DNA from 3 places in the Rhodococcus sp. Eu-32 genome. Region 3 is predicted to be linked to each of the others. Evidence: predicted binding sites of a transcription regulator. Region 3 holds the regulator's gene; each other region holds the start of a gene.
What was found. Region 3 encodes LexA, which represses DNA repair genes until DNA is damaged. Its sites were predicted from a motif close to CGAACANNTGTTCG; they were not measured.
Positions count from the first base shown of each region.

Region 1: a site for LexA is predicted at 7,704-7,717, ahead of DK926_RS26975 (HNH endonuclease signature motif containing protein). Genes of this name have one in related genera too.
Region 2: a site for LexA is predicted at 2,280-2,293, ahead of DK926_RS06920 (DUF222 domain-containing protein). Genes of this name have one in related genera too.

Region 1 is NZ_QGNK01000001.1:347,720-357,821, forward strand. Features, by position in the region: gene DK926_RS01755 (BTAD domain-containing putative transcriptional regulator) at 27-3,251, shown strand; gene DK926_RS01760 (ABC transporter permease) at 3,262-4,086, opposite strand; gene DK926_RS01765 (ATP-binding cassette domain-containing protein) at 4,083-5,030, opposite strand; gene DK926_RS01770 (PIG-L family deacetylase) at 5,149-5,922, opposite strand; gene DK926_RS01775 (VOC family protein) at 5,951-6,370, opposite strand; gene DK926_RS01780 (TetR/AcrR family transcriptional regulator) at 6,448-7,026, shown strand; gene DK926_RS01785 (hypothetical protein) at 7,033-7,578, opposite strand; gene DK926_RS26975 (HNH endonuclease signature motif containing protein) at 7,742-9,886, shown strand; gene menE (o-succinylbenzoate--CoA ligase) at 9,933-10,102, opposite strand, start outside.
Region 2 is NZ_QGNK01000004.1:145,687-155,788, reverse strand. Features, by position in the region: gene DK926_RS06925 (FdhF/YdeP family oxidoreductase) at 1-874, shown strand, start outside; gene DK926_RS06920 (DUF222 domain-containing protein) at 1,312-2,250, opposite strand; gene DK926_RS06915 (ParB/Srx family N-terminal domain-containing protein) at 2,488-3,570, shown strand; gene DK926_RS06910 (DinB family protein) at 3,633-4,217, shown strand; gene DK926_RS06905 (NAD-dependent deacylase) at 4,220-5,002, shown strand; gene DK926_RS06900 (giguanylate cyclase) at 5,007-5,591, opposite strand; gene DK926_RS06895 (Gfo/Idh/MocA family oxidoreductase) at 5,801-6,856, shown strand; gene DK926_RS06890 (aspartate aminotransferase family protein) at 6,858-8,216, opposite strand; gene DK926_RS06885 (LLM class flavin-dependent oxidoreductase) at 8,339-9,361, shown strand; gene DK926_RS06880 (SRPBCC family protein) at 9,445-9,879, shown strand; gene DK926_RS26605 (DUF6131 family protein) at 9,941-10,096, opposite strand.
Region 3 is NZ_QGNK01000030.1:15,375-25,476, reverse strand. Features, by position in the region: gene DK926_RS24530 (fructose-specific PTS transporter subunit EIIC) at 1-891, opposite strand, end outside; gene DK926_RS24525 (1-phosphofructokinase family hexose kinase) at 900-1,910, opposite strand; gene DK926_RS24520 (DeoR/GlpR family DNA-binding transcription regulator) at 1,907-2,674, opposite strand; gene ptsP (phosphoenolpyruvate--protein phosphotransferase) at 2,813-4,498, shown strand; gene DK926_RS24510 (solute carrier family 23 protein) at 4,522-5,787, shown strand; gene DK926_RS24505 (acyl-CoA dehydrogenase family protein) at 5,926-7,068, shown strand; gene lexA (transcriptional repressor LexA) at 7,235-8,026, opposite strand; gene DK926_RS24495 (hypothetical protein) at 8,310-8,642, shown strand; gene nrdR (transcriptional regulator NrdR) at 8,818-9,282, shown strand; gene hrpA (ATP-dependent RNA helicase HrpA) at 9,272-10,102, opposite strand, start outside.

The DNA.
Region 1 (10,102 bases), on a different contig from region 3:
GGCACACTCACCTACGATGTCGATCGGTGCCTCTGGATACTCGCGCAGTCGACGTCGACGCCCCCGCCGTCAGGATCGACGTGGGCGTGCTCGGTGCTGTCAGCACCCGGGTCGACGGGCAACTCGTGTCCATTCCCGGCGCCAGGGCACGGGCCCTGCTCGTCGCGTTGGCGTGCGCGCCGGGGCACAGCCGGAGCGTCGGCGCGCTCCTGGACGACGTGTGGCCCGACGCGCCCCCGCGGGCCCCGAAGAACGCGCTGCAGACCCAGGTCTCTCGGCTTCGGGCCGTCCTGCCGCCGAACACTCTGTCGAGCAGCCCCGCCGGGTACCGCTTGGTACTGACGCCGGAACAGCTGGACCTGACGTGCGCGGAAACCCGCGTCGGGCAGGCTCGCGGTCACCTCGCGTCCGGCAATGTCGACGCGGCTCTCGACCTGGTCGGGCAGGCTCGCGCGCTGTGGCGAGGCGAGCCTGCCTCCGATCTTCCGGACGGAACCGTCGGCGACGACCTGAAAGCACGTGCGGACGCCGCGTCGGATGCGCTCGACGCGATCGAGATCGAGGCTCTGCTCGGGCTGCGCAACTTCGAGCGGGCCTTGTCGCCGGCTCGCCGCGTCGCGGCACGGGATGCGCTGGACGAGCGTGCTGCTGCCGATCTCATGCGATGCCTGCACGGCCTCGGCCGATCGAACGAGGCTCTCGCGGTGTTCGCCGAGCTGCGGGAGAACCTCGCCGACCGTCTGGGAACCGACCCGTCGCCCATGCTCGTCGACCTCAACGCCGAAATTCTGTCGGCGAGCGTGCCGCGCACCCCCGTCGCGGTGGGGTTGCGTGCCGCGCCGAACGTGTTGATCGGTCGCGAGCGCGACATCGCCGCGATCGAATCGCTGATGACTCGGGCTCGGGTGACCACCATCGTCGGACCGGGCGGAAGCGGTAAGACGCGTCTTGCTCACGAAATCGGCTCGCGCGCGTCGTCATCGGTGCCGGTGGTGCTCGTCGAGCTCGCGTCGTTGCGTCGCGGCCAGGACGTCGTGGCCGCCATCAGTGGAACGCTCGGGCTGAGCGAGACGGATCTGAAGATCGGCGGCATCGGAGGTGGTCGTGTACGGACCGCGGGGGAGCGTCTGCGGGAGGCGTTGTCCGGTCGGGCGGTAGTGCTGATTCTCGACAACTGCGAACATCTGATCGACGACGTGGCGGAGATCGTCGACGAATTGATCGGTGCCAGTGCGTCTTTGACGGTGCTGGCCACCTCCCGGTCTCCGATGTCGATCACGTCGGAATCCGCGTACCCGCTTCCGCCTCTGGTCGCCGGTGGAATCGACTCTCCGGCAGCGCAATTGTTCGTGTCCCGAGCGCGGGCGGTGCGGCCGGCGGCGTCGTTCGACCCGATCGAGGTGGATCGCCTGTGTCGCACGCTCGACGGGTTGCCTCTCGCCATCGAACTAGCTGCGGCCCGCGTGCGCACCCTCACCGTCGCGGACATCAATGCGAGACTCGAGCATCGATTCGCGTTGCTGCGCAGCACCGATCGCACCCGTCCCGTGCGGCACCGGACGTTGCATGCGGTCATCGAATGGAGCTGGAATCTGCTGGAGCCGCCGCAACAACGTACGCTGGCCCGATTGTGTCGTTTCCCAGCGGGATTCACCGTCGACGCTGCCGAGCGTGTCGCCGGGTTCGCGGGCGTCGACGACGTCGCCGATGCGTTGGACGGGCTCGTGAACCAATCGTTGCTGACCGTCGTCGACGAGAACGAGCACGTGCGCTACCACATGCTCGAGACGGTCCGGGAATTCGGTGAGGAACAACTGCGCGAGGACGAGGCCGCGCAGGTCGGCGCACGACTGCTCGCGTGGGGGACTGCCGTCGCGCGCACTGCGGTCGCGGGTTTTCGCACGCCGGACCAGGTCTCGGTGATCCGCATGCTCGAAGCCGACCACGACAACCTGGTCGACGTGCTGCGCCATGCAGTCGACGACGAGCGGTGGCCGCAGGCGTACACGGTGTTCGCGGCGCTCGCCTTCTTCTGGTCGCTGCGCGGCGCGCACACCGAGGTGCTGAACTGGGCGCCGCGGATGACGGACGCACCTGCGGTCGTGAATGTCGACGACGATTCTCCCGTGCTCGCCCACGTCGTGCTCCTGGCGCACGTCGGGCGCGGCGGTCAGGTCCGGGATGCGGCACGAGTTCGAACTCGATTGCGCCGCAGCCTACGTGCGCGGTCCGGTGTCGAGCCGGGCCTGCGGTTCGTCGCGGAGGTCCTGGTCGGACGTACCGACGGTCGAGGTCTCCCACGACGACTGGCCCATGCTGTCCGGGCCGACGAGCCCGCGCGTCGCTGCGCAGCACGAATGGTTCGAGCGGGGCTCGCCGAGAACTTCGGCTACCTGCACCTTGCCGCGCGCGACGCGGACGTCGCCTATGCACTCGCCGTCGACCGCGGTGACACGTGGGCCGCCGCGTCGGCGTCGCAGAGTCTCGGAAGTATTCACGGACAGTCGGGCCGAGCAGATCTCGCCGTGTCGCACTATGCGCGCGCAGCCGATCTGCTGTGGCGTCTGCATTCGTTCGACGAGAGCGCACAGATGCGCGGGTTCGCCGGCGCTGCGCTCATCGCCGACGGTCGAATTGCCGAGGGCCGCAAACTGATCGACGACGTCGCTGCGATGAGCGTGGACGGTGAGTCGTCGATCAGCTCGGATGCCGACCAACAGGATCAGCGTCTGGCGTCGATCACCGCCACGCGTGCGGAGGCCGACCTGGCGCAGGGAAACATCGAATCCGGTCTCGCGCTGTACCGTCGCTCCACCGAGATCGCCGGCTTCTCGGCCGACGTACCCACCGACCCGTATCTGACGCTGCTCGCCGCCGCATCCGTCGCGGCTCACGTGCTGCACGGTGCTGTCGACCGCATCGCCGACACCGTCGTCGTTCTGACCGAGGTCGCACTACGACGGCTCGGAACCAACGAGTTCCGCGACCTGCCGCAGTTGGGATCGGTCGCCTGTGCCGTCGGATCGTTCGACGTCCACTCCGGGCGTGACCCCGGACGAGGCGTCGAGCTCCTGGTGTTGTCGGTGAAAGTGCATGCACGACACGACTACTCGACCATGCGTCCCCAGTTGCATCTCGACGCGGCACGACGCGTTCTCGGCGACGCCGTCGTCGACGACCAGGTTGCCCGTGTCGCGAAGACGACGAGAACCGAAGCGCTCGAGAGGATACTCGAGCTGCTTCGGTCCTGACCCGGGAACGTCACGCCTTGCGCATGTACGCCCTGACGGTCAGTGGTGCGACGACCGCGACGACGATCACCGCGCCGAGAATCGACCACAGGACGTGGATTCCGACGTGCCCGTCGTTGGACAGTTCGCGAACAGCCGTCACGAGGTGTGAAACCGGGTTGACGCCGACGAACGTCTGCAGCCAGCCCGGCATCGTGTCGACGGGCACGAATGCGTTGGACAGGAACGTCAACGGGAACAGGATCATCATCGACACCCCCTGTACCGACGAGGCTTTGCTCATCAGGACGCCCATCAGGGCGAAGATCCAGCTGATGGCCCATGCGCAGAAGATCACCAGTGCGCCTGCGGCGAGGATGCCGAGTGCTCCGCCGCCGGGTCGGTAGCCCATTGCGTAGCCGGTGCCGAACGTGATGACGGTGGCGATGAAGTAGCGCACGACGTCGGCGGTCAGTGCCCCGGCCAGCGGTGAGATACGGGCAATGGGAAGCGATTTGAAGCGATCGAACACGCCCTTGTCCATGTCTTCACGCAGCTGTGTGCCGGTGACGACTGAGGTCGTGATGACCGTCTGCGCGAGAATGCCCGGAATGATCAGCGGCAGGTACGCGTCGACGTTTCCGCTGATCGCGCCGCCGAAGATGTAGGCGAACATCAAGGTGAAGATGACCGGCTGGAAGACGACGTCGAACAGTTGTTCCGGGTTGTGCTTGAACTTGAGCAGTCCGCGATACGCCATGGTCAGCGAGTGGGCGACGGACTGTCGAAGCGAGATGGTGCGCTGCGGGTTCAGTTGTCGTTGTGCGGGTTCGGATTCGGTGAGTGTCGTGGTCATGCGGCCTCGATCGTGTCGTGTCCGGTGATGGTCATGAAGACCTCGTCCAGGCTGGGCTTGGAGACGGTGATTTCGTCGACGGCTATGCCGTGCTCGCGTAGCCGAATCAAGATCTCGGGAGTGTGCGACGGGTCGGTCATCGGTGCGGTGAGACGGCCGGATTCGGCGGACGCCGACACCTCGACGCCGAGCTGAGCGGCGACGATGGACCGGGCCGCGTCGAACTGTGTGCCGTCGGCGAGTGTCAGCTGCAGCGACGAGATGCCGACCGACGCCTTGAGCTCGTCCGCGGTGCCGTCGGCGATGACCTTGCCGCGGTCGATGACGGCGATCCGGTCACACAACTGATCGGCCTCGTCGAGGTACTGCGTCGTCAGCAGAACGGTGGAGCCCTGGGCGACGAGTCGGCGAATCGTCTCCCACATCTGCGCGCGGGTGCGTGGGTCGAGACCGGTGGTCGGTTCGTCGAGGAACAGCAGGGGAGGGGAGGAGATGAGGCTGGCCGCGAGATCGAGTCGACGACGCATACCGCCGGAGAAATTCTTCAGCGGACGGCTCGCGGCCTCGGTGAGTCCGAACTCCTCGAGCAGCTCGGAGGCCTTGCGGCGGCTCTCTTTTCGGCCGAGGCCGAGGAGCCGGGAGAAGACGACGAGGTTCTCGGTCGCCGACAGATCCTCGTCGACGGAGGCGTACTGGCCGGTGACGCCGACGAGCGAGCGCACGGCGGTCGCGTCGGACATGACGTCGTGGCCGAAGATGCGCGCCGCGCCGCCGTCGGGACGCAGGAGAGTGGCGAGCATGCGAACGGTCGTGGTCTTGCCTGCACCGTTCGGCCCGAGAACGCCGTACACGGCGCCTGCGGGAACCGTCAGGGATACGCCGTCCACGGCGCGGTGCGAGCCGAACATCTTGACGAGGTCCACTACCTCGATAGCTGGTGTCATGCCACGAACAGTGCACCCGTCCGCTTGCACGACGCTTGCACGGGACATGCGCGTCACACCCGTGCGCGGAAAGTTGGCCTCCGCTCCAACTATTCACGCACGAGCGCCGCCAGGCGCACTACAGCGGAAGTTCCGTTTCCGTCAGACTGGGGCCGCCGCCGACGCGTCTGAACCACTCACGCCCGAACGCGGCCTGCAGCATGTCGACGGGCATCTGCAGGAACGGCCCGAAGTCACCGACCTGCGTCTCGTGCGCCAGCATGGCGTTGCGCTTGGCATCCATGACCGTGCTGACGTCGACGACGGTGGTGATTTCCGACTCGGGCAGCCCGAACGTGTCGAGGTCGAGCGAGTTGTCCTCGTCGGCCCAGTTCGGGTTGAGCTCGACGAGTTTCTTCATGTGGTCCCGGTTGGCTGTCGTCTCGTAGACGTTCTTCGTGCCGGCCAGTTCCGCGGCCCTCGCGCCGACGTAGTGCACCTGGATGTGATCGGGGTGCCCGTACCCGCCGTTGGGGTCGTAAATCGTCAGGACGTCGGCGTTCTCCTCGTCGAGTACGGCGGCGAGCTTGCCTGCTGCCTCCTCGACGTCGACGTTGCAGAATGCGTCGGGCGCGTCGTTCTCGGGTGTTCCGGCCATACCGGAATCGGCGTAGTGCAGCATGACGACTCGATCCGCACCGAGGATGCCCGCAGATGTCGCAAGCTCGGTCTTGCGACGTTCGGCCAGGGTCTCGCCCTCGGCGAGAATGCCGTCGGGAAACTCGCCGAGGGCACCATCGGTCGCGGTGACCAGCACGACCCGATGCCCCGCGTCGGCCGCGAGGCGCATGACGCCGCCGGTGTTGAAGACCTCGTCGTCGGGATGGGCGTGAAAGCAGACAAGTGTGCTCATGAAGGGACATGCTTGCACGCCCCGTCGATTATTTCGTGGCTGCGGGTGCGTAACTGTCGGCGAACTCCGCGGTCGGGGCGATGTTCGTGATGATGTCCAGTCCGACGCCGTCCGGTGCAGCGATGATGAAGTGTCGTTGACCGAAATCCTCGCTGCGGATGTCGAGCAGAAGCGTGGCACCGCCGCGCACCACGAGGCGGTCGTATTCGGCGTCCACGTCGTCGACTTCCAAATTGAGAAGCGTTCCGCGGGACGGGTGGCGAAGTGCGGGTGGAATCGTCTCGTGCGACGCGTCCAGGATGGCGAGTTCGAAATTCGGGTCGCGTCTGAGGCTGACGTACCAGTCGCTGTCGAATGTCGTCTCGAATTGCAGCGTTTCGACGTAGAACGACGCCGTGGCGCGTACGTCGTGGGTCATCAGAACTGGGTAGAAGCTGCTGAGCATCATGAACCTCCTATAGATACGTACACTGTGTATGTGTTTGAGGCTACACATACACTGTGTACGTATCAAGGGAGGAAACGATGAGTCCGACGAAGAAGGAGCAGAGTGCCGTCACGACAGCGCACTTGCTCGACGTTGCGCGTGAGATGTTCGCGGAGTCGGGATTTTCCGGCGTCGGCCTCGAAGACGTCGCGGCTCGATCGGGTGTGACGCGTGGCGCGGTGTATCACCATTTCAAAAGCAAGAACGGCCTTTTCGCGGCGGTGCTCGATCTGGTCGCCGAGCGTGTCGCCGACGCGGTGTCGGACGCCGCGTCACGCGCGGACACGGACTGGGGTCAGTTGGTCGACGGCTGTCACGCATTCGTCGACGCCGCGTGTTCCGACGCGCATCGACAGATCCTGCTGGTCGACGGACCTGCGGTTCTCGGGTGGGCGACGTGGCGGGAGTCCGACGCCCGGCATTCGGGCAGGCTTCTGCGGGAGGGCTTGGCGGAGTTGCTCGGGTTGTCCGGCGCGTCGGCCGACCCTGCTGCGGTCATGTTGTCGGGGGCGATGAACGAGGCTGCACTGTGGTTGGCAAGGGCCGACGCAGGCCCGCAGGATCGTCGGGATGCGCACGCGATGCTCGACCGGTTGCTGGGGGCGTTGCGGACGTGACGTCGCTCAGTCTCGGCCGGTGAGGCGTAGGTCGCGAAGGCTCAGCGACAGCGCCAGTAGGCCCGCGATCGCGGCACCTCCGGCGGGAAAGATGACCCAGGGGTGGGCGATGGTCGGACGGAACGACGTCGAAACGTCGTCATCAGCGAAGGTGATTGCAGTCCAACCGAATTCGACCAATCGCTCGGCGTCGTCCCAGTGATCGACGGGCTGGGGTGGCCATATCGTCCACAGGGCGGCTGCTCCCGTACCCAGGGCTGCACCGAATGTGAGCAGAAGTACGAACAACCCGATACGCGAGCGGTGGCGATCGGAACTGATGCGTAAGCCTGCGTCGATGAGAAACGACGACAGGAGCAGCGCGACGGCGACACCCCCGGCAACCAGGTAGAGGGTTGCCGGGAACCATGATGGCCGGACTCGAGAGAAGTAGTCGACGGCGTCTGTGCCGTGCGGTACCGCCGAACGCCACACCACTGCTGCGCCGAGGCCCACGCAGGCGCCGGTAGCGGTCAGGGCTGCGACCAGTGCCTTTGTCTGCGAATTCTCCACGAGTGGAACGGTAGTAGGTCGTGCGTGTTCTTGTTGTCGGTGGCATCTGGTAGGGCGACTCGTTTCGTAAAGTGTTGTCTCGCAGCATATTCGCCCTTGCCAAGGCCCGGCCCATCCGATATAGTCGAACATAAGTTCGAATCGAGTCGGGGGGCTTGAATCCATGCCGTTCACGGAGCGCAGCGCGTTCGCGAAATACGTCGGACCACAGAAGAAACCGGTCATCGACACCGCCCTGTTGGGTGAACTGTCGCAGGTCGCGGTCCTGGAAAACCAGGCATGCGCACGCAAAGTCGCTCTCGCAGCCCACATGTGGGATTCGTGCATCCATCAAACCATCCAAGTCGGGGATTTGATCACCGACGCAGGTAACTACGCCGCCTCCGAAACCGCGAAAATCCTGGGCTGCTCGAAAACCGTCGCAGACACCTTCGCCGAAATCGGCATGGACCTACGCCTACGCCTGCCCGCGATCAAGAAAGCGTTCGACGCCGGCGAACTCGACCTCGCCCGCGTCCGTGCGATCTACCGAGTCACCTCCCCGCTGTCGCTGGATGCCGCCACCCGGATCGAAGCCGAAGTGTTGCAGGCAGCCCGTCGTCTGTCGCCCGGACCGCTGGCCACCGAGATCGCCGCGATAATCCAACGCACCGCACCCGACGAAGTCGCCGAAGTGCGCGAAGATCTGAAAAAACTCACCGGAGTGCGCTACCGCGACAAAGACCTCATCGCCACCATCGAAGCAACCCTCGACGCCGCCGACGCCGCCGCCTGCTGGCAATCGATCACCGAAATGGCCGCCACCCTATGCCCGCGCGACCCCCGCACCCGCAGCCAACGCCTCGCTGCCGCCTACACCGCGTGCATACGACGCGAAACCCATCTGGCGTGTACTTGCGAGGTCGACGAAGACCACCCCTGCACCGCCAACCGTGTGCTGCCGGATCGGCGGGTGCCGTTGACGTCGATCACCATCGACCTCGCCACCCTCGCCGCGTTTAACGATCTACCCGCCTACCTCGCCGGACACGGGTTGATCGACGCCGCCTACGCCCGCGAACTCGCCGCCAACAGCGACTGGCAGATCGTCATCACCGAAGCCAGAAACATCGCCGACGAACTCCACATCACCCTCGACAACAACACGGCCAACGACACGGCCAACGACGACGACGCCGCGACCGCGGAAGACACCGACACCGACACCGACACCAAAGGCGCAGAGCAGGACGCGAACAGCACGAACACTGCCGCCGATGACACCGGCGACGAAGACGAACGCGAAGAAGACGACAGCGACGCGGCCGAGGGCGGAGCTGGTCACCATAGCGAGACCACCGAGACCGCGGAGAGTGAAATCCCTGCGGCCCAGACCGACGACCAGGTCGACGAAAACCACAGTGACGCGGCCAAAGGAACGGTCGGCCAACAAAGCGCCGAGCCGAAAGATGACACCGGGGACGCCGCGGCCGAATCAGGAAATCACCCCGCAGCGACCGGAGGCTCGACACCCGTGAACCATCTGACGTTCCACCCCCTCGGACGCGGGCGACGCCGACGCGGACTGAACCTACCGAAACCCGCTGCAGGCGCCACTCGCGCACAGACCGTCCCCAACAACCCCGGACCCTACCGCGGCTCCTACACGCTCATCGCCGCGCTCGAGAAAGCGATCGCCGCCAACCCCGCAGTCGCCCAAGCGCTCTACCCCGACGGCCACGGCGGATTCATCGAACCACCCGCCGGAGCACTGCAGTACAAGCCGCGCACACAGCTCGCCGACCTGGTCCGCCACCGCGACCGCACCTGCCGATTCCCCGGCTGCGACGTCCCCGCAGCCAGCTGCGAACTCGACCACATCATCCCCTACCTCCACCACGACCCCGCCCGCGGCGGATGGACGATCCTGACCAACCTGCACTGCCTGTGCCGCTACCACCACTCCCTCAAAACCATGGGCGCCTGGCACACCACCATGCTCGCCGGAGCCATCGAACACTGGACATCGAACTCCGACAGCACCGCCGTCACCCTCCCCGGAAGCAGCGTCGGCGCAACCGATCTCACCGGCCACACACTCACACCACACATACCCCGCAAACGCAGACCCACATGCAAAGAAGAACCCGCCGAACCGGAATCGACAGCCCCACCGCCCGTCGAGCCCGACAAGACCAACGCGACAGAGAAGACCAGCGAGGCCGAGAAGGCCAGCGAGACAACCACCCACGATCAACCCACCGACCCCTGGAACGTCGATATCACCGGTAAAGGAAGGGTGGACGCCGATGACCCTGCACCGTTCTGAGCAGACCGCGGACCGCCAATATCGTTGCCGCCGTGCGGCGTCGGCGTTACGCGCCTCGGTGGCGAGGGTCGTCCAGCAGCTGTTTGCGCAGACCCGCGCGGTCCATTTTGCCCGGCCCACGCACGGGCAATGCGTCGACCAGAAAAAGCTCACGCGGCGCGGCAGTCGGATCGAGCGTCCGAATCACATACTCGCGCAACGACTCCAGCGTCACCG
Region 2 (10,102 bases), on a different contig from region 3:
TGTGACCGAGGCAGCGTTGCGTCGGTGTTCGTTGACTGTGCAGGTGTCGACGAAGCTGAACCGCAGCCACCTCGTCCACGGTAGGACCGCTCTGATCCTTCCGTCGCTCGGTCGCACCGACAAGGATGTGCGCGCCACGGGCAAGCAATTCGTCACCGTCGAGGATTCGATGTCGATGGTGCACCGTTCTCGTGGTGGCCTGACTCCGTCGAGTCCCGACATGCGTTCGGAGGTCGCAATTGTCGCGGGTATCGCCGAGGCACTGTTCGGCAGCGAACACTCGGTGCAGTGGTCGAAGCTGGCCGACGACTACGACCTCATCCGTGATTCCATCTCGCGGGTCGTCCCCGGGTTCGAGGATTTCAACCGAAAGGTCAGGCAGAAGGAAGGTTTCGGACTTCCGCATCCGCCGCGCGACAGCCGCACCTTCATGACCTCCACCGGGAAGGCGAACTTCGGCGTCAACGAGCTGACGTGGTTGCCCGTGCCCGAAGGTCGCCTCGTTCTGCAGACGATGCGCAGCCACGACCAGTACAACACCACCATCTACGGGCTCGATGATCGATACCGGGGCGTGAAGGGCGGCCGACGTGTCGTCTTCGTCAACCCGACCGATATCGAATCGCTCGGCTTCCGCGACGGCGATCGGGTCGATCTCGTCTCCGAATGGACTCGTCCCGACGGCAGCGTCGAAGAGCGTCGCGCCGACGCGTTCCGCATCGTCGCTTTCTCCACACCGGTGGGCAATGCAGCCGCCTACTACCCGGAGACGAATCCGCTCGTTCCGCTGGACCATGTTGCCCGCAAGTCCAACACTCCGGTGTCCAAAGCGGTTGTGGTGCGGCTCGTTTCGCATGAGCTACCGCCTTCCTGACAAGCGTCGGCTCGACGTCAGTGGACGCACGGGCCGCGTTCCCCGCGCCGAGCGCCTTCGGGGCTTCGGTCTGCCGACTCTCCGGGGAAGCCGCCGACCATCCGGATCGCCGCGCTGCGGGTCCGCGGGGGTCGGCAGTGCCGGTGCCGTCGAATCGTAAATGTGTCCAGTCGGTGTGGTGATGCGGAACGAATGGCGACCACTCTCGCTGGTCGTCGGATGTGCACTCCATCCAGGCGCCTGCTTCGCGTGATTGCACGCCTCGCACAGGCCAGCGCCGTAGTCTGCGGACGTCGGTCCGCCGTTCCGGTGCTCGACGATGTGGTCACGGTGCCGAATGGGTGCACCGCACCACGGGGTGCGGCACCACCTGTCGCGTAGGTCGATCAAGTGCGCCAACGACTTCGGGAACAGTCGCGCCGAGGACTCCATCGCCGTCAGAGATCCGCTCGATGGGTTCGCATAGATGCGGCGGAGAGAGACGCGGGCGTCGGCACGAGTGCACCGACGACGAGGTCACGCGCGATCGCCGCAGGAATCGGGCCGTACCCCTGAACATGCGCGGGGGCGGCGCCCCCGGCGAGCAGCGATTGATCGGAGATCACCAGGTCGACTGCGACCGGCACCTGATCGGTGCTGCTGATGCCGAGCACACGCTCGGTCAGCAGATCGGCCATGATCTGGTTGCGTGTGCGATCACCGCCCGCGCCATCGGAGATTGCCTGCTGCGCGTCTCGCATCAGGGTCGCGTGAATGCTGATCGCCTGTTTCATCGGTAGGAGTGACGTCAAGTAAGCCATGCTGTCGGGTGCAGGTCTGCTCGTCACCGATCGCTGCTCCGGTGCCTTGCGCGCCCGAGCGACGATGGCGGCCGCGTCTCGCTCCGCCGCGAGTCCGGCCGCCCGTGCACTTACTGCTTTGTCGCTCAGACCCGCCAAAGTAGTGACTGACGAACACAATTCGACATCGATCGCTTGTCTGTCGGCCTTGTCGAGGCACACGATCTCCTTGACTATCAGGTTGACACGCCATTCGTTCAGATCGCCCGCCGCAAGTCGTGCGAGGGTATGAGGCATGTCCTCCAACAGGATTCGCGCCTGCCCGAGATGAGTACCGCCGCGGTGTGGTGAGTCCATCCGGGCAAGGCCGATCTGTGCCGCAATACCGCGCGACCTCCGTGATGCAGGAACGCCGTCGGCGGCTCTCTGTACGCGTGTCGCCGAATCGAGGTCCGCAGTGAGTGTCGCCTGCGCGGCGACGGCTGCAGACTTGATGCGTTCGAGTGCGGTGATCTGTTCGATTCGTGTGGCGTTGTCCAGCGACCGATCGACTTCGCCAACCGATCGATGGAACTCGGCTATCGCATCCGTACTCAACAAATGGTGCCCCGGGCCGAAGTGATAGTCGAACATTAGTTCGACTAACGCCGAAATGCAAGGCGTGGGCCTGAATTGGTCAACATCGAGCTTGGATGTGGAGATTGTTCAGAGGCAGCCGGTCTCACGTCCGTTCATCTATGGATCACCGTCCGGACATGTCATGGTCACCGGCCGGTTTGCGGGCTGGGCGACGGTTGACCCCTCGCACGTTCCCTATTCGAGGAGTTCTCACAGATGCTCACCGCATCGATTCGCCGGGCGGCCACGATGGGTGCACTCGCCCTCGCCGCGGCGACGACCACGCTGGCGACCAACGTCGTCACAGCGGCACCCGCGACGGCAGCTCCGCTGTTGTGCCAGATCGCCGGTGTGCTGCCCACGGGTTCGGCAGGCTCGGCGAATGCAACGCGGTACGGCTGCGCAGAAGCAGGCGAATTGCTCGACATGCGTATCGGCGACGTCCGCGCGACCCAGCCGTCGCTCGGCTACGACGAGGTCTACTACAAGCTCGGCCGCTACAGCCAGGGCAAGGACGAGATCAACAAGAAGTTCGACGACTGGTGCGAGGCGAACGGCCAGCTCGAGGCTGCGTCTGTTCAACCCGATGCCCGTCTCGACAACCCCGCGTCGTTCACCTGCGCACTGCCCGTCGGACAGGAGACCGACGAGAGCATCGCCGCAATGAAGACCGTAGTGATCGGCCCGGGCGGCGTCCCGTATCTGACCGACGGTCATCACACGCTGACGTCGTTCTACGAGACCGCCGACGGTGGACCGAATCTACATGTTCGACTGCGCGTCGTCGCAAACCTGAGCGATCTGAGCCCCGCCGACTTCTGGGCGAAGATGCAGGCCGAGAAATGGGTCTGGAACCGCGACGTCAACGGTTCCGAGGTTCCAGTCGAGCAACTGCCTGCGGGTGTGGGCCTCGCCAACTTCCAGGACGACAAGTACCGCAGCTTGACCTATTTCGCTCGCGACATCGGGTTCACTCCCGGATCGATTGCGTTCCAGGAGTTCTACTGGGGAGCTTGGGTTCGCGACTCCGGCGCCGTCGACATCAGCGGATGGAACAACAACGACCTTGCCAGCTACCTCGCGACCGTCGAGGCTGTCTCGCGTGCACAGGTTGCCGTCCCCAAGGATGCGGTGATCGACACCGGGAGAACCGCAGCGGAACTCGGTGCCCTGGACGCATGGAACGACGGAAAGGCCACGACCAAGGGCGAATTCGGCAAGTTGTCGGCTCCGTACTCGGATGCGAAGCCGGGCAAACTGGCGTACGCGTTGCTGTACAAGTCGGGCGTGGCGAACTGACTCGTGGCGTGAGCAGCTGAATTCGAACCCACATGTCGGATCCCCGTGAGAGTGTGGGCTGCATGACCGACGCGATGAAGGCCGACCTGCAGCGCTATCTCCAAGCCGGTCGCGACGCCATGCTGTGGAAGCTGGATGGGCTGTCCGACTACGACATTCGCCGACCTATGACGCCCACCGGAACCAACCTGCTCGGACTCGTCAAACACCTCACCGCGGTCGAATTGGGCTACTTCGGTTGGACATTCGACCGGCCGTTCGACGGACGAGTTCCGTGGGCGGAGGACGACGCCGAGCTGAATTCCGACATGTGGGCCGGTCCCGACGAATCCACCGAGTACATCGTCGGTCTCTACACGCAGATCTGGGCGCACTCCGACTCGACGATCGCCGAACTGCCACTCGATGCGCCTGGCCGCGTCCCGCATTGGCCCCGGGATCGCGCCACCGTGACGCTGCACCGAATAATCGTGCATGTCATAGCCGACATGGACCGCCATGCGGGCCACGCCGACATCGTTCGAGAACTGATCGATGGGTCGGTGGGACTCAGCCTCGACAACGACAACATGGCGTCCGACGACGCCAGTTACTGGAGTGAGTATCGAGGTCGTGTCGAGCGGGCTGCGCGACGATTCGAGGCGTGAACATGTCGGTCGGCCATGGAACACTGGCCGACATGGTCGACGTCGAAGTACCGGACGCTGTCATCGAGCTCGCTCGCGCAGCGTCCCGGGTCGCAGTCCTGACAGGGGCGGGCATGTCAGCGGAATCGGGCATCGCCACGTTCAGGGACGCGCAGACCGGATTGTGGTCCCACTTCGAGCCCGCGGATCTGGCCAGCCCGGACGGGTGGGCACGGGACATGGACCTTGTGTGGGGCTGGTATCGGTGGCGAGCCGAATTGGTACGGCGCGCCGAACCCAACGCGGGTCACTTCGCGTTGACCGAGTGGCAGAAGCGAATGCATCTCGATATCGCGACGCAGAACGTCGACGACCTACACGAGCGGGCCGGTTCGACCGTGCTCGCGCACGTGCACGGCAGCTTGTTCGATCCGCGGTGTTCCGAATGCGGCGTTCGTTCGCAGCCCGACGAAGAGGTCGTCGACGAGGAAACGGACCGGGTGCCGCCGCCGTCGTGCCCCGAGTGTGGCGGGCCGATGCGTCCCGGTGCGGTGTGGTTCGGCGAACCATTGCCGGAAGATCAGTGGTCCGCGTCAGTCGATGCCGTCGAGCACGCGGACTTGGTGTTGGTCGTCGGAACGTCCGGCGTCGTGTTCCCGTTCGCGGGCTTGCCCGCCATGGCCCGCAGCACCGGGGCGAAGGTGGTCGAGATCAACCCGGTCGAGACCGAGATATCGGACATGGCCGACGTTCGATGGCGCACCACTGCCGCCACCGGTCTGCCGGCACTGGTCGCGCAGCTCTGACGGACTATTCGAACTCGAGGCGCATGGACCGTGCAGCGAAGTGGAGTAACAGCGCGAAGCCCCCGATCGAGACCACGACCGGCGACCAGACGACGATCGCCATCAGCACGGACACGCCCTCGTACATCACGACGTACACGGCGATGACCGTCGCGGCGAGAATGCAGAATACGACGTGAGTTGCGAGCATCCACCGTTCGAAGAAGAAGCCGACGAACATTCCGAGTTCGATCAGGAACGCAGTTTTTCCGAGGGTTATCTCGGGTGGAAAGTCCGCCACCATGGTCGCGGAGAAGATAGCGAGATCGGCGATCATGACGAATGCGAACGCTTGCTTCAGTGTCGGCCACGGGCCGAACATCCAAAAGGCACCCATGATGTACGCGGCGATCATCGACGCCCACTGCACGCCTGAGGGGATCGGCGTCGTCGCCCCGTAACCGAAAGCCATTTCCAACGTGACGACCACCGCCATGGCCAGCGTGGCCAGTGCGACGACCTTCTGCACGATGCCGGTCACCGCCAGTGACGACATCAACGCGACTCCCCACGCGTAATGCTGTTCCGACGATTTCACTGCAACAGTCATGTCGATTCGCCCCTCGGAATTCGTACCGCTTCCCGATTGAAGCACAGACAACCCGGCTCCGAGCCCGTTTGCACTTTCGGTGGTGCGAATTCGACGGGGGCTTTCGGCGCCGCCACCATGGACGGCCCGAGGCCGATTCCGGTTACTCGCAGGTCGATTCGAGGCCGTATCGACTGTGTAATGTGTGCGGTTGTCTTAACAAATGAGTAATGAGTTCAGGAGACCGAGGAGGCGCGGTGCGCATCGGAGTTGTCGGGTACGGAGTCGGTGGTCAGTACTTTCACGTGCCCTTCGTCCAAGCCGCCGAGGGTGTGGAACTCGTCGGCATCGTGACACGGTCGCCGGAGCGTGCTGCCCAGGTACAGAGCGACGTGCCGGGCACTCCTGTGTTCCAGAGTCTCGGTGAACTCATCGATGCGGGTGTCGACGCAGTCACGATCACAACGCCGCCGGAGACGCGTCGCGAGTTGGTCCTCGAAGCACTGTCTCGCGGTGTGCATGTCGTCGCCGACAAGCCGTTCGCGCCGGACCCGCAGGGCGGACTCGATCTCGTCGAGGCTGCCGACAAGGCGGGTTTGCTCCTGAGCGTCTTCCAGAACCGCCGATGGGATGCGGACATCAGGACCCTGCGCGCCGTGATCGATCGCGGAGAACTCGGTCGTGTCTGGCGCATCGAGTCGCGCTTCGATCTGGACGAGCCGTCCACGCTCGAGTTGGGGCCGACCGGCGGCCTGCTTCGAGACCTGGGCTCACACCTCGTCGACCAGGTGCTGTGGCTGTTCGGCAGGGCGACGTCGGTCTATGCGCGGATGGACTGGGTCGGCGACGGTGACCAGCGCACGGACAGTGCATTCGTCGTCGACATCGACCATGCAAGCGGTGTGCACTCCACCGTCTCGGCGACCAAGATCAATCGCTTCCAGGCCCGTCAGCTACGCGTGTACGGAACCGACGGCAGCTTCTACTCCGACGGAACCGACGTCCAGGCACAGTCGATCTTCGCCGGGCGCAGGCCGGTGGACGATCCCGAATCGTGGGGGTACGAGCTCGAAGACCGTTGGGGCACTCTGTATACCGACGCCGGCGCCCGAAAGGTCCCGTCGGAGCAGGGCAGCTACCAGGACTACTACAGTGCGTTCGCCGCAGCGGTGCGTTGCGAAGGACCGCAGCCGGTACCGGCTGCGGAGGCCATTCACACGCTCGAGGTGCTCGACGTGGCGCGACGTGCGGCCTACACCGGACAGGTGATCGAGCTACCGTCCTGACTCACAGCAGCTGCTCGGTCCTGATCAGGACGTCGCGCAGTATCTGTTCCATCTCGTCGAACTCTGCTTGCCCGCACGTCAGCGGTGGCGCCACCTGAATCACGGCGTCGCCGCGGTCGTCGGGACGGCAGTACAAACCGGCGTCGAACAACGCCGACGGCAGGAACTGCTTGACGACGCGTTCTCGCTGGGCCGCGTCGAGTCGGCCTTTGGTTGCCTTGTCGGTGACGAGTTCGACGGCCCAGAAATAGCCGTCGCCGCGCACGTCGCCCACGATGGGAAGGTCGAGCAACTTACCGAGGGTCTTCTCGAACCTGTCCTCGTTGTCGAGTACGTGCTGGTTGAGGTTCTCTCGTTCGAATATGTCGAGATTCGCCAGTGACACCGCCGCCGACACCGGATGTCCCCCGAAGGTGTAGCCGTGCGTGAACGACGTGGTCGTGTCCGCCAGGAACGGTTCGACGACCCGCTCGGACGCAATCATCGCGCCGATGGGTCCATACCCGGACGACATGCCTTTCGCGCACGTGATGATGTCGGGTGTGTAGCCGAACTTGGTGCACGCGAACATGGTTCCGTGACGGCCGAACGCGCAGATCACCTCGTCGGATACCAACAAGACGTCGTACGTGTCGCAGATCTCGCGCAGGCGCCGGAAGTACGAGGCCGGTGCGGTCAGGCATCCACCGGAGTTCTGCACCGGCTCGACGAAGACGGCGGCGACGGTCTCCGGTCCCTCGAACAGAATGGCTTCCTCGACACGGTCTGCGGCCCACAGTGCGTGCGCCTCGCGATCGTCCGAATGTGCTTCCGCCCGATAGAAGTTGGTGTTCGCTGCCCGAAAGCCACCTGGAGCCAACGGTTCGAAGGCCTGTTTCATCGCAGGCACCCCGGTGATGGCCAGAGCTCCGTGCGTCGTGCCGTGGTACGCCGTCGCCCTGCTGATCACCTTGTGCTTCAACGGTTTTCCAACGAGTTTGAAATGCTGCTTGGCGACTTTCCATGCACTCTCGACGGCTTCGCCGCCACCCGTGGTGAAGAAGACGCGATTCAGGTCTCCGGGTGTGTAGGTCGCCAGCCTCTCGGCGAGCTCCAGTGCGGGCGGTGTCGCGTAACCCCACACGGGGAAGTACGCCAGCTCGGCTGCTTGCGCGGCCGCCACCTCGGCGAGTTCTCGGCGTCCGTGACCCACCTGCACGACGAACAACGCGGACAAGCCGTCCAGAATTCTGCGACCACGGGAGTCGTAGATGTAACTGCCCTCGCCCCTGGTGATGACGGGGACGTCCCTGTCCTGGAACGAACCCATGCGGGCGAAATGCATCCACAGGTGATCCGGTGCGTCGGAGTCCAGAGTCATGGGCGGCGTCCTTCGTCGGTTCGTCGACGCCATGGTAGTCCCGCGGTGCGTCGACGTCCTCCGCGAAGGTGAAATAGCATGGCGGTTCGACTCGCATCTCTTCTCGTGACACGGAGACTTTCATGCCCGAACGCTCGATACCGCTGCGCAAGTTGGGATTTCTGACCATCGGGTTGTTCGACGAGCAGGACCCGGGGCGCGGCCACCGCTCGACTTTGGAGATCATCGAGCTGGGGGAGCGGCTCGGCTTCGACAGTGCGTGGCTGAGGCACCGGCACCTGCAGTTCGGCATCTCGTCGCCGATCGCCGTCATGGCCGCCGCGTCGCAACGCACGTCTCGGATCGAGCTCGGTACCGCGGTCACGCCGCTGGGATGGGAGAACCCGATCCGCCTGGCCGAGGACTATGCAACCGTCGACGTTCTGTGCGGCGGCCGACTCAATGCCGGTGTCAGCGTCGGCGTTCCCATGCAGTACGAACGGGTCAAGGCAGCGCTGTATCCGGAGACGGCGGACGTCGAGGATTTCGGGTACGAGCGGGTGAATCGACTGCTGCGAGCCGTCGAGGGGCTGCCGGTCTCGGACTGGAGTGGTACGCAGGGGATCGAGCAGTTCTCGGACCGGGTGCAACCGCACTCGCCCGGTCTGCGACGTCGAATGTGGTACGGAGGCGCGAGCGTACGGTCGGCGCAGTGGGCAGGAGATGCCGCGATGAACCTCCTCGTCAGCAGTGTGGTGAAGGCGGAGGAGTCGACGGATTTCGACGACATCCAGTTCTCGCACATCGCGCGGTTCCGCGAACACCATCCGGATGGTGGCCGTGCCCGGGTGTCGCAGGGGCTCGTCGTCGTTCCGACCGACTCGGCAACGCAGGCGCAGGTCTCGAAGTATCGGGAGTACGCCCGGAGCAGATTCGAGCGAACTCTGCAGCCCCAGGGTCCCGCACGCATGATGTTCGCCCCTGATCTCGTCGGAACGTCCGACGAGATCGCCGACATGCTGTACGCCGGCAAAGCCTTTCGAGAAGTCGACGAGGTGGCCTTTGCCTTGCCGTTCAGCTTCGACCACGATGACTACGTGCAGATCCTGACCGACATCGCCGAGAACCTGGGCCCGAAGCTCGGGTGGTCTCCCGCGCAGAAGTGAAGGCGCACACGAGTATCGGTGTGTGAGGCCATGGCGCAACGGGTAGCCGCGTGCTGGCACCGACTTCCTGCGAAAGGCACTCCATGGTCGAAGTTCGACGAACATTCGTAGTCCGCAAGCCCATCGACATCGTGGTCTCGTACCTGCGAGACTTCGCGCACGCCCAGCACTGGGATCCAGGAACACAGAAGTGCGTGCAGTCGACGCCAGGTCCCATCGGTGTCGGCACCGAATGGCACAACGAATCGAAGTTGTTCGGAATCGGTACCGAACTCACCTATCGAATGATGGAAGACCAGCCGAACCGGGTGGTGTTCCAGGGAACCAACAAGACGGCGCGATCGGTCGACGACCTGTCGTTCGCGACGTCCGGTCCCGATTCGACCGAGATCACGTACATCGCGGACATCACCTTCAACGGCGCAGCGAAGCTTGCCGACCCGCTGGCCAAGCTCGCTTTCGAACGGGTCGGCAATCAGGTGGTGCCGACGATGACCGAGGTGCTCGAAGCGTTGTAGCAGCGCGCATGAAAACGGCCTCGACGCGGAACGCCTCGAGGCCGTTTTCAGTGCCCGAAGGTCAATACCACGTCTTGCGACCGCCGACCGCGCGACCGGCGGTTCCGAGCAACGTGAGGATTGCGCCGACGACGATCAGGACGATGCCGATGATCCAGAGGATCTGTATCGACGCCAAGAAGCCGATGAGTGCGAGGATGATTCCTAGGACGATCACTGTGGT
Region 3 (10,102 bases):
GGATACGCGAGCTGCGTTGGGGTCGTACGACGCACGCAGTGCCTCGGTGACCATGACGTCGGGCTCGTTGATGGCGCGCTTGACGCCGGACGACACGACGGGCTTGCCCGCGAAGCGTTCCTTGCCCTTGACACCGACGTCGGTGGCGAAGATGACGGCTTCTGCGCTCGCGATGACCGACGGGTCGAGGGGAGTGCTTCCGCTCGATCCCTGGGTCTCGACGTGCACCTTGACACCTGCTCGCTCACCGGCTGCAACGAGTGAGTCGGCGGCCATGTAGGTGTGCGCGATACCGGTCGGGCATGCCGTGACCGCGACGATGTGCTTCGGCGCGTCGGCGGGTGCGTCGGCAGCGGGTTCCGCAGTGGCAGGCGCAGCTGCGGGAGCGGCGGCAGGTGCCGCGGCGGGTGCAGCCTTCGGTGCCGGGTTGATGACGCCGTCGACCAGCGCGACCACGTCGGCCGCGGTGGCGGCGTTGCGCAGCGACGCGACGAACTCCGGCTTGACGAGAGCACGCGCGAGGCTCGACAGCAGCTTCATGTGCGCCGATCCGGCTCCGGTCGGAGCTGCGATCAGGAACACGAGATCGGCAGGGCCGTCCGGTGCTCCGAAGTCGACCTTCGGGTTCAGTCGAGCGAAACCGAGCGAAGCCGAGGTGACGGCGTCGGCGCGGCAGTGCGGGATCGCGATCCCACCGGGCAGACCGGTCGCGGACTGAGCCTCGCGGGCGAGGGCGGCGTCACGCAGCGGCGCGGCGTCGGTCGCGCGGCCTGCGGCGGCAAGAGTCTCGGACAGTCGTTCGATGACAGCATCTTTGGACTCGCCGAGGTCCGCATCGAGGAGGATGAGCTCCTCCGCGATGATCGCGGGATCGTGGGTTGGTGTGGACATGACGGCTCCTAGGAGAGTGTCGACGAACTGGAAGGGGTAGAGGACGAGCTGGCGGGAGGTGAATCGAGAGCATGCACGGTGACGGCGTCGGGCCGTGCTTGATTCGGCGTCGGCAGCGTCGTACCCGGTAGGGCGGTGGCTGCAGTTCCGAAAGCGACTGCGCGACGGAGACGATCGGCCGGCGAACAGTGTTCGATGTCGGCCAGGATGTAGCCGGCAAGAGAGGAGTCGCCCGCGCCGACCGTGCTGATGGCATCGATCCGTGGCGGGCTGGCGAACCAGGCACCCTCGGCGGTGACGAGGACGGCCCCGGCGCTGCCGAGAGTGGCGAGAACGCTGCCGACGCCGCGACCGAGCAGAATGCGGCTGGCTTCGACCGCTGCGGTCGGGTCGCCGGCTGACGCCGCCTGCTCGAGCGCGTCGCCGTCGACGCCGGTCAGCTGGGCGAGTTCCTCGGAGTTCGGCTTGATCAGGTCGGGAGCGGATTCGGGGAACGATTCGGCGAGCGACAGCAATGGCTCGTCCGAGGTGTCGACGGCGACCCTGCACGGCGTCTCGCGCAGTGCGCGAACGAGTTCCGCGTACCAACCGGGTGCGATTCCGGGCGGCAGCGATCCCGACAATGCAACCCACGCAGCGTCGCGGCCGAGATCGACGACGGTCTCGAACAGCGCGTCACGCGTTGCCGCGGTGAGCACGGCGCCGGGTTCGTTGATCTTGGTCGTCGTGCCACCGGGCTCGCTGACGGTGATGTTGGTGCGTGCGAGGCCGTCGGTCGGCACGCTCCAGAAGCGAACGCCCTTGGTGCTCAGTGCTTCCAACAGCGGATCGCCGTTTGCCGCAGGCAGGACGGCCATGGACTGGACGCCCGCGCCCGTCAGCACTCGCGCGACGTTGACGCCTTTGCCACCGGGGTCGTTGACGGTGGTGCGTGCTCGATGCACTCCGCCGCGAACCAGTTCCGAATCGAGTACGACGGTTCTGTCGATACTCGGGTTCGCTGTCAGTGTGACGATCATGCGGTCACGACCTCGATTCCGTTGTCGGTCAAACTCTTACGATCCGTGTCCTCGATGTCGCCGTCGGTGACGACGACGTCGATGTGGTCCAGTCTGGCGAAGCTCACGAGGTGTTCGCGGCCGATCTTCGTCGAATCCGCAAGAACGACAACATGATTGGCGCAATTGACCATCGCTCGTTTCACGGCGGCTTCGTCGCTGTCCGGTGTGGACAGCCCGTGGCCGATACTGAGGGCGTTGGTGCCGATGAACGCGACGTCGACGCGCAGCCATTCGAGCGCCTGCATGGCCTCGGGTCCGACGGCGGCCTGCGTCGTACCGCGCACGCGGCCGCCGAGCATCCGCAGGTTCACGCCGGTGAGCGGCGCAACCCTCGCGGCGATCGGTACCGAATTGGTGACGAGAGTCAGGTCGCGGTCGCCGGTCAGCAGGGAGGCCAGTCGCCCGGTGGTGGTTCCGGCGTCGAAGACGGCGCTGCCGCCCGCGGGAGGAAGGTAGTCGAGCGCTGCGGACGCGATCGCGTCCTTCTGCTCCGCGCGCGTGTACTCGCGCTCTCCGACACCGGGCTCGGTGGCCGTCAGCGCCGATGCGGGCACCGCTCCACCGTGTACTCGACGCACGACGCCGAGGCGGTCGAGCACTGCGAGATCGCGTCGCACCGTTTCGGTGGTGACGCCGTAGGCAACGGACAGGTCGGCGACGGAGACGCGGCCGCGGGTGCTGATCAGTTCCGCGATGGATTGCTGTCGTTCTTCTGCGTACACCCCCGACTCCTTCCTGATTACTGTTGGTTTATGTTGTTTTACGCCCGTATCTGTTGACATGTCAAGGCCAACGAGTAATCTCGATCACAGACAACGGCGGGTGACGGGTCGAACACACCGAACGACGAAGGAGGACACATGACGGGATCGCTGCGATCCGATGCGCAGGACACGGTGTTGCGGGGGACTCCTGTCGTTCCCGGTGTGGGATTCGGCCCGGTCATCCGACCCGGCCGTCGCCCGGAAGTTCCGACCGACACGACCGTCGTCGACGACGCGGCGCGCGGCGAAGAGCTCGAACGCTTCCGCACGGCCGCCGCGACCGTGGCCGCCCGGCTGCGGGGACGAGCGGAACTCGCGACCGGGGCCGCGTCGGAAGTCCTGTCGGCGAACGCCGCGATGGCCCAGGATCGCGGATGGCTCGGTGCCGCCGAGAAGCTGATCTCCAAGGGCACCCGCGCGACGGCAGCGACGGAAGCAGCAACGCAACAGATCGCGACGATGTTCGAAAAGCTCGGCGGACTGATGGCCGAGCGCGTCACCGACCTTCGGGACATCCGCGACCGGGTCGTCGCCGAAATTCTCGGAGTCGACGAGCCCGGCGTGCCGGTGCCGACCGAGCCGTCGATCCTCTTCGCCGACGACCTGGCGCCGGCCGACACCGCAGGTCTCGACGCCACCCTCGTCGTCGGCTTGGCGACGTCGCTCGGCGGGCCCACCAGTCACACCGCGATCATCGCGCGTCAGCTGGGCATCCCCTGCATCGTCGCCGTTGCCGGTCTCGACGACGTGCCCGCGGGCACGACGGCCATGGTCGACGGCACGACGGGCGACGTGGTGCTCGACCCGAACGCGGACGACGCGGCGAGGCTCGTCGCCGACGCGAAAGCCGAACTCGCCCGTGTGTCGGGCTGGAGCGGTCCGGGCGCCACGGCGGACGGTCACACCGTCGACATCCTCGCGAACGTCCAGGACGGCGCTGGCGCGCGCGCAGCCCGCAGTTCCGCGGCGGACGGCGTCGGACTGTTTCGGACGGAGTTGTGCTTCTTGGACCGCGACGCCGAGCCGACAGTCGACGAGCAAGCCGCGATCTACGGGGAGGTGCTGGATGCGTTCGCCGGACACAAGGTCGTTGTCCGCACACTCGATGCAGGCTCGGACAAGCCGCTGCGCTTCGCCAATCACGCCGACGAGGCCAACCCTGCCCTCGGTGTTCGTGGAATCCGCATCGCGGAACAGGATCGTGGCATCCTGTATCGCCAGCTCGACGGCATCGCCGCCGCAGCGAAGGCGACCGGCTCGAACCCGTGGGTCATGGCCCCGATGATCGCGACCGCCGCCGAGGCCGCTGCGTTCGCAGCCGACGTGCGTGAGCGCGGGCTGAAACCCGGGGTGATGATCGAGGTCCCCGCCGCGGCCCTGCTGGCCGAGCACATTCTCGAGCACGTCGACTTCCTGTCGATCGGCACGAACGACCTCGCCCAGTACACGATGGCAGCCGACCGGATGTCCTCTGAACTGGCCGCGCTGACCGATCCGTGGCAGCCTGCCGTGCTCGCGCTCGTCTCGCACACCGCCAAGGCAGGTGCCGCCGCAGGCAAGCCGGTCGGTGTGTGCGGCGAGGCAGCGGCCGATCCGTTGCTCGCGTGTGTGCTCGTGGGTCTGGGCATCACGTCGCTGTCGGCTGCGTCGGCCGCCGTCGCCCACGTCGGAGCGAAGCTGTCGACCGTCACGTTCGACAAGTGCGTCGAAGCAGCCGACGCCGCTCTGCGCGCGGACAGCGCTTCCGCCGCACGCGCGGCGGTTGCTGCAATCCTGAACTGAATGCCCTCTAGGATTCAGTCCTTGTGAGTCGAAACTTCGGATGGACCCTGCACGGCAACGGAAAGACTGTCGCTGCAGGCGCGGTGGTGGCCCCGGACGAACGTCTGTCGTGGCCGCGCACGATCGGTATCGGAATGCAGCACGTCATCGCCATGTTCGGTGCGACGCTGTTGGTTCCGACGGTCACCGGATTCCCGGTGACCACCACCTTGCTCTTCTCCGGAATCGGCACCGCGCTCTTCCTGGTGATCACACGCGGACGCATTCCGAGCTACCTCGGATCGTCGTTCGCGTTCATCGCCCCGCTCAGTGCTGCGCAGGCAGACGGGCCGGCAGCGCAACTCGGCGCCGTCATGTCCGTCGGAATCGTCCTGGCCGCAATCGGTTTCGTCGTCAGGTTCGCGGGCGGACGGGTGATCGAAGCCGTCATGCCGCCGGTCGTCACCGGAGCCGTCGTCGTCTTGATCGGGCTCAACCTGGCTCCGGCCGCGACGTCGTCGTTCGAGGCGCAGCCGCTCGTCGCGGCGGTGACGTTGATCGCGATTCTGCTCGTCACCGTCGTCGGTCCAGGACTTCTCGGTCGGCTCGGCATTCTGGTCGGCGTCGTGATCGGATGGGTCTTCGCGGCCGTTCTCGGCGAGATCGACCAGACCAGGCTCGACGCGATGCGCGACGCGGCCTGGATCGGCGTGCCCGAGTTCCGCGGGCCGACGTTCGAGCTGTCCGTCGTACTCATCGCCCTGCCGGTCGTGATCGTGTTGATCGCGGAGAACGTCGGACACGTCAAGGCCGTGTCGGCCATGACGGGGAAGTCGCTCGACGACCTGGCCGGTGACGCGTTGATCGCCGACGGCCTGGCCACCACCCTGGCCGGCGCGGCAGGTGGGTCGGGGACGACGACGTACGCGGAGAACATCGGCGTCATGGCCGCCACCCGTGTCTACTCGACGGCCGCGTACTGGGTCGCCGCCGCGACCGCCGTGATTCTCGCGTTCTCGCCGAAGTTCGGGGCTCTCGTCTTCACCGTTCCTTCCGGGGTCATCGGCGGTGCGACGCTCGTGCTGTACGGCCTGATCGGTCTCCTCGGTGTACGCATCTGGTTCGACAACAAGGTCGACTTCACCGACCCGGTCAACCTGATGGTCGTGGCCGCGGCGCTCGTCGCAGGCATCGGGGACCTGACGCTGACGGTCGGCTCGGTCGAACTCGGCGGCATTGCATGGGGCTCGGTGGGCATCCTCGTCGGCTATCCGATCGTGCGCAGCCTGGCTCGGGCGCGACAGAACTGACGTACCGCGCGTTCGGTCACCGATGACGCACGAAACGGTCATCGACTGCGAACTCGGTTCGGTCGTAGTGTTCGAACTACGCCAACCGTCGGCGGCGAGGTTCCATGCCGTCCGGCAGTACCGATGAGGAGTGATGAAGTGGAACGCACCCTGTTCGATCCGGAGCACGATCTCTTCCGCGAGTCGTACCGCAAGTTCCTCGAACAACACGTCGCTCCGAATCACGCGACGTGGGAAGAGCAGAACATCGTCGACCGTGACGTGTGGGTCGAAGCCGGAAAGCAAGGCTTTCTCGGTATGGCCGTGCCCGAGGAGTACGGCGGCGGGGGAGTCGAGGACTTCCGGTACAACTCCATCGTCACCGAGGAGACGACCAGGGGTGGCTACAGCGGCATCGGCTTCACACTGCACAACGACGTCGTCGCGCCGTACCTGATCAAGCTCACCAACGAGGAGCAAAAGAAGCGGTGGCTGCCCGGATTCTGTTCGGGCGAACTGATTTCCGCGATCGCGATGACCGAGCCCGGCACCGGCAGCGACCTGCAGGGCATCAAGACCAAAGCCGTTCGTGACGGTGACGAGTGGGTGCTGAACGGGTCGAAGACGTTCATCACCAACGGAATCAACGCCGACATCGTCATCGTCGTCGCGTGCACCGATCCGGACAAGGGCGCGCAGGGCTTCAGCCTGCTCGTCGTCGAACGGGACATGCCCGGCTTCGAACGCGGCCGCAATCTCGACAAGATCGGCATGAAGGCGCAGGACACCGCCGAACTCAGCTTCACCGACGTTCGAGTGCCTGCTGCGAACCTGCTCGGCGAAGAAGGCATGGGCTTCATCTACCTCATGCAGAACCTCCCGCAGGAGCGACTGTCCATCGCCGTCGTCGCTGCCGCCGCCATGGAGTCCGCGCTCGACATGACAATTCAGTACTGCCGCGACCGCAAGGCGTTCGGCAAGTCGATCGGCAAGTTCCAGAACACCCGCTTCGTACTGGCCGAACTGGCCACCGAGACCACGGCGACCCGCATCATGGTCGACAAGTTCATCGAACTGCTCAACGCCGGAACGCTGACGGTGCAGGAAGCTGCGATGGCCAAGTGGTGGACGACCGAGAACCAGGTCAAGCTGATCGATCGGTGCCTGCAGCTGCACGGCGGCTACGGCTACATGAAGGAATACCCGATCGCCAAGGCGTACATGGACTCACGCGTCCAGACGATCTACGGCGGCACCACCGAGATCATGAAGGAGATCATCGGGCGCGGGCTGGACCTGTAGTTCCGCCTTCCCGTCCTTTCTCTTTCCCGGCCGAGGGTGACATTCGGTCACTCCGAGTGACCGGAAGGCCACATTCGCTCCGGCCGGGATGCGGCCCGGACGACAGCACGAAGCCCGCGCTCACCGAGTACGACCTCGGTGGACGCGGGCTTCGTCGTTCGTGGAATCAGAGCTTGCGCATCACGGTGACGACCTTGCCCAGGATTGCGGCGTCGTTGCCCGGAATGGGTTCGAACAATGGGTTGTGCGGCATGAGCCAGATATCGCCCTTCGACCGCTTGAACGTCTTCACGGTGGCCTCGCCGTCGATCATCGCCGCGACGATGTCGCCGTTGTCGGCCACGCTCTGCTGCCGTACGACCACCCAGTCGCCGTCGCAGATCGCGGCGTCGATCATCGACTCGCCGACGACCTTGAGAAGGAACAACGACCCCTGGCCGACGAGTTCGCGGGGCAGCGGAAAGACGTCCTCGACGGCTTCCTCGGCGAGAATCGGGCCACCGGCGGCGATACGTCCGAGGACGGGCACGAACGTGGGTGTCGGCAGCTGATCCTCGGCGGCAGCCGAACCGTCGGCGACGGCGGCTGCGTGATCGGCCTGCACCTCGTCGAGTCCGCGAACATCCACCGCACGGGGACGGTTCGCGTCACGGCGCAGGAATCCCTTGCGTTCGAGCGTCCGCAGCTGATGGGCGACCGACGACGTCGACGTCAGACCGACCGCGTCACCGATCTCACGGATGCTCGGCGGGTACCCGCGCTCGGTGACCGATGCGCGAATGACCTCGAGTACCTTGCGCTGACGCTCCGTGAGCCCCGCGTTGATGTCGGTGCCTTCTCCTTCGAAGGCCTTCGCCGTCGGCACGGCGGCAGGCTTGCCCGCCGAACTCTTGCCGGCAGACCTGGATCCGGCGGACTTCGGTGCCGGTGTAGACCCTGACGAGGTCTCGTCCTTCATACGTGCATCCTCCTGCCGTCTCGGCGTGCGTTGCCGATGCTGGTGTGGCTGTCGCCTGTGGTTCTGTGACGCCATTTCGAGTGGTGCCGGTGTGACGTGTGGTTTCTGACACGAATCTAGCCCGTCGACGCTGTTCGATCAAACATCTGTTCGATCCGTGTCGCATTTTCTACTGACTTTGTCGGACCCGCGTGATAGAACTTCGAACAAGCGTTCATCGAACGCCTGATCGAATGGAACGAAGGCAAGTGTTCGATCATCGTCGACAGCAGTGGAGATCTCGATGAGCATCACGGTTTCAGACCCTCGGGTGGTCCGCCCGGTCGCGCGTCCCTCCCGTCGACGCGCAACGCCCGCGCGACGTCGCTACGTGCACTCGGCCCCGTCGGCACATCAGCCGTCGTCGATGGGTGCGTACGCGGACTCGTGCGTCGAAGAACGCCGTTCCGATCAGTCGATCTCGTGGCAGGCCACCGTGGCAGGCGTCGTGGGTACCGCAGTGGTGATCCTCGCGCTGGTCGGGCTCGCCAACCTCCGCGCGGGGCAGCTCGAACCGGCGTCGCAGCCGCCCAGTCAATCGGTGGAGCACGTCGTACCGTCGGCCACGGGAGAATGATCTCGTCATGTCGCCGGTGGTCGGCTTTCCGTCCCAGACGGGTGATCGAGTTCAGCACGTAGCGCTCCGAGTATTCTCGGAGCCTGCACCTCCCGTGCGTCCTAGGTGTTTCACGGGTCCTCCGCGTTCGACCGGTGATGGCGGGGAGTGCATCGGCTACGACGGAGGCTCCGACATGCATTGCCCGTTCTGCAGGCACCCTGATTCGCGCGTGGTGGATTCCCGCGAGGCGGACGAAGGCCAGGCGATTCGTCGGCGTCGGTCGTGCCCGGAATGCGGTCGTCGGTTCACCACCGTCGAAACAGCGGTCCTCGCGGTCGTGAAGCGCAGCGGCGTCACCGAGCCGTTCAGCCGCGAGAAGGTCGTCAAAGGTGTGCGGCGCGCGTGCCAGGGCCGGGATGTCGACAACGACGCGTTGAACCTCCTGGCTCAGCAGGTGGAGGACGCGGTTCGTGCGTCCGGATCCGCCGAAATTCCCAGCCACGAGGTCGGATTGGCCATTCTCGGCCCACTCCGCGATCTCGACGAAGTAGCCTACTTGCGCTTCGCGTCCGTGTACCGATCCTTCAGCTCGGCCGAGGATTTCGAGAAGGAGATCCTCGAATTGCGCGCGCATCGCGAGGCCGGCGTCAGCGACTGACTGCGTCCATCGCCTTCATGATTCGTTTCTCGGACACCGGATAGGCAGTTCGAATCCCCTGCGCGAACAGGCCGATGCGAAGTTCCTCGATAGACCAGAACACGTCCTGGACGGCCGAACTCCTCTGTCGTGCCTCGGGTAGCGACTTCAGCAGGCGGTCGTACGCGTCGTAGACGCGATCCAGCACATCCATGCCCGCATCGTCACGAGACGCGCTGCTCGGCAACGACTTCAGGCGAGCGGTTGCGCCCTGCAGGTAGCGAGGAATGTCCGCGAGACGAGCGGACCCGAACTCGAAGACGAAGCCGTCGAACACCAGACCGTCGAGTTGCTCACGGACGTCGTCGGCGGCATCGCCCTTCTTCGTGTCCAGGATCGATCGAAGTTCCATCGCGGCAGTCAGAATCGGCCGCACGAGCGCGACGATCCGGGACGTGCGGGCTGCGGTGTCTGCGTTGACCGCCTTCGACAGTGCGGCGAACTTCTCGGGGCTGCGCACCGGACCGCCGTGCGCCATCATCGCTTCGTCGACGGCGGTTCGGCGGCAGTCCTCGAGCAGTGCCTCGACGCTGCCGTACGGGTTCTGTCCGAGCGCGAGACGTTCCTTCGTCGGAATGCCCGCGAGCAACGCTTTGGTGCCCCGGGGCGCGGACTCGAGCAGGAGGGCGCGTGTTCCGTCCCGCATCGACGCGCGCTGCTGAGCGGGTGTGCTCAACACACGCACGGCCACACCACCGTTCTCGGGAACGAGCGCGGGGTAGCCCGTGACGGTCTGCCCGCCGACGGACCGGGTGACGGTGTCCTCCAACGTGCCGAGCGA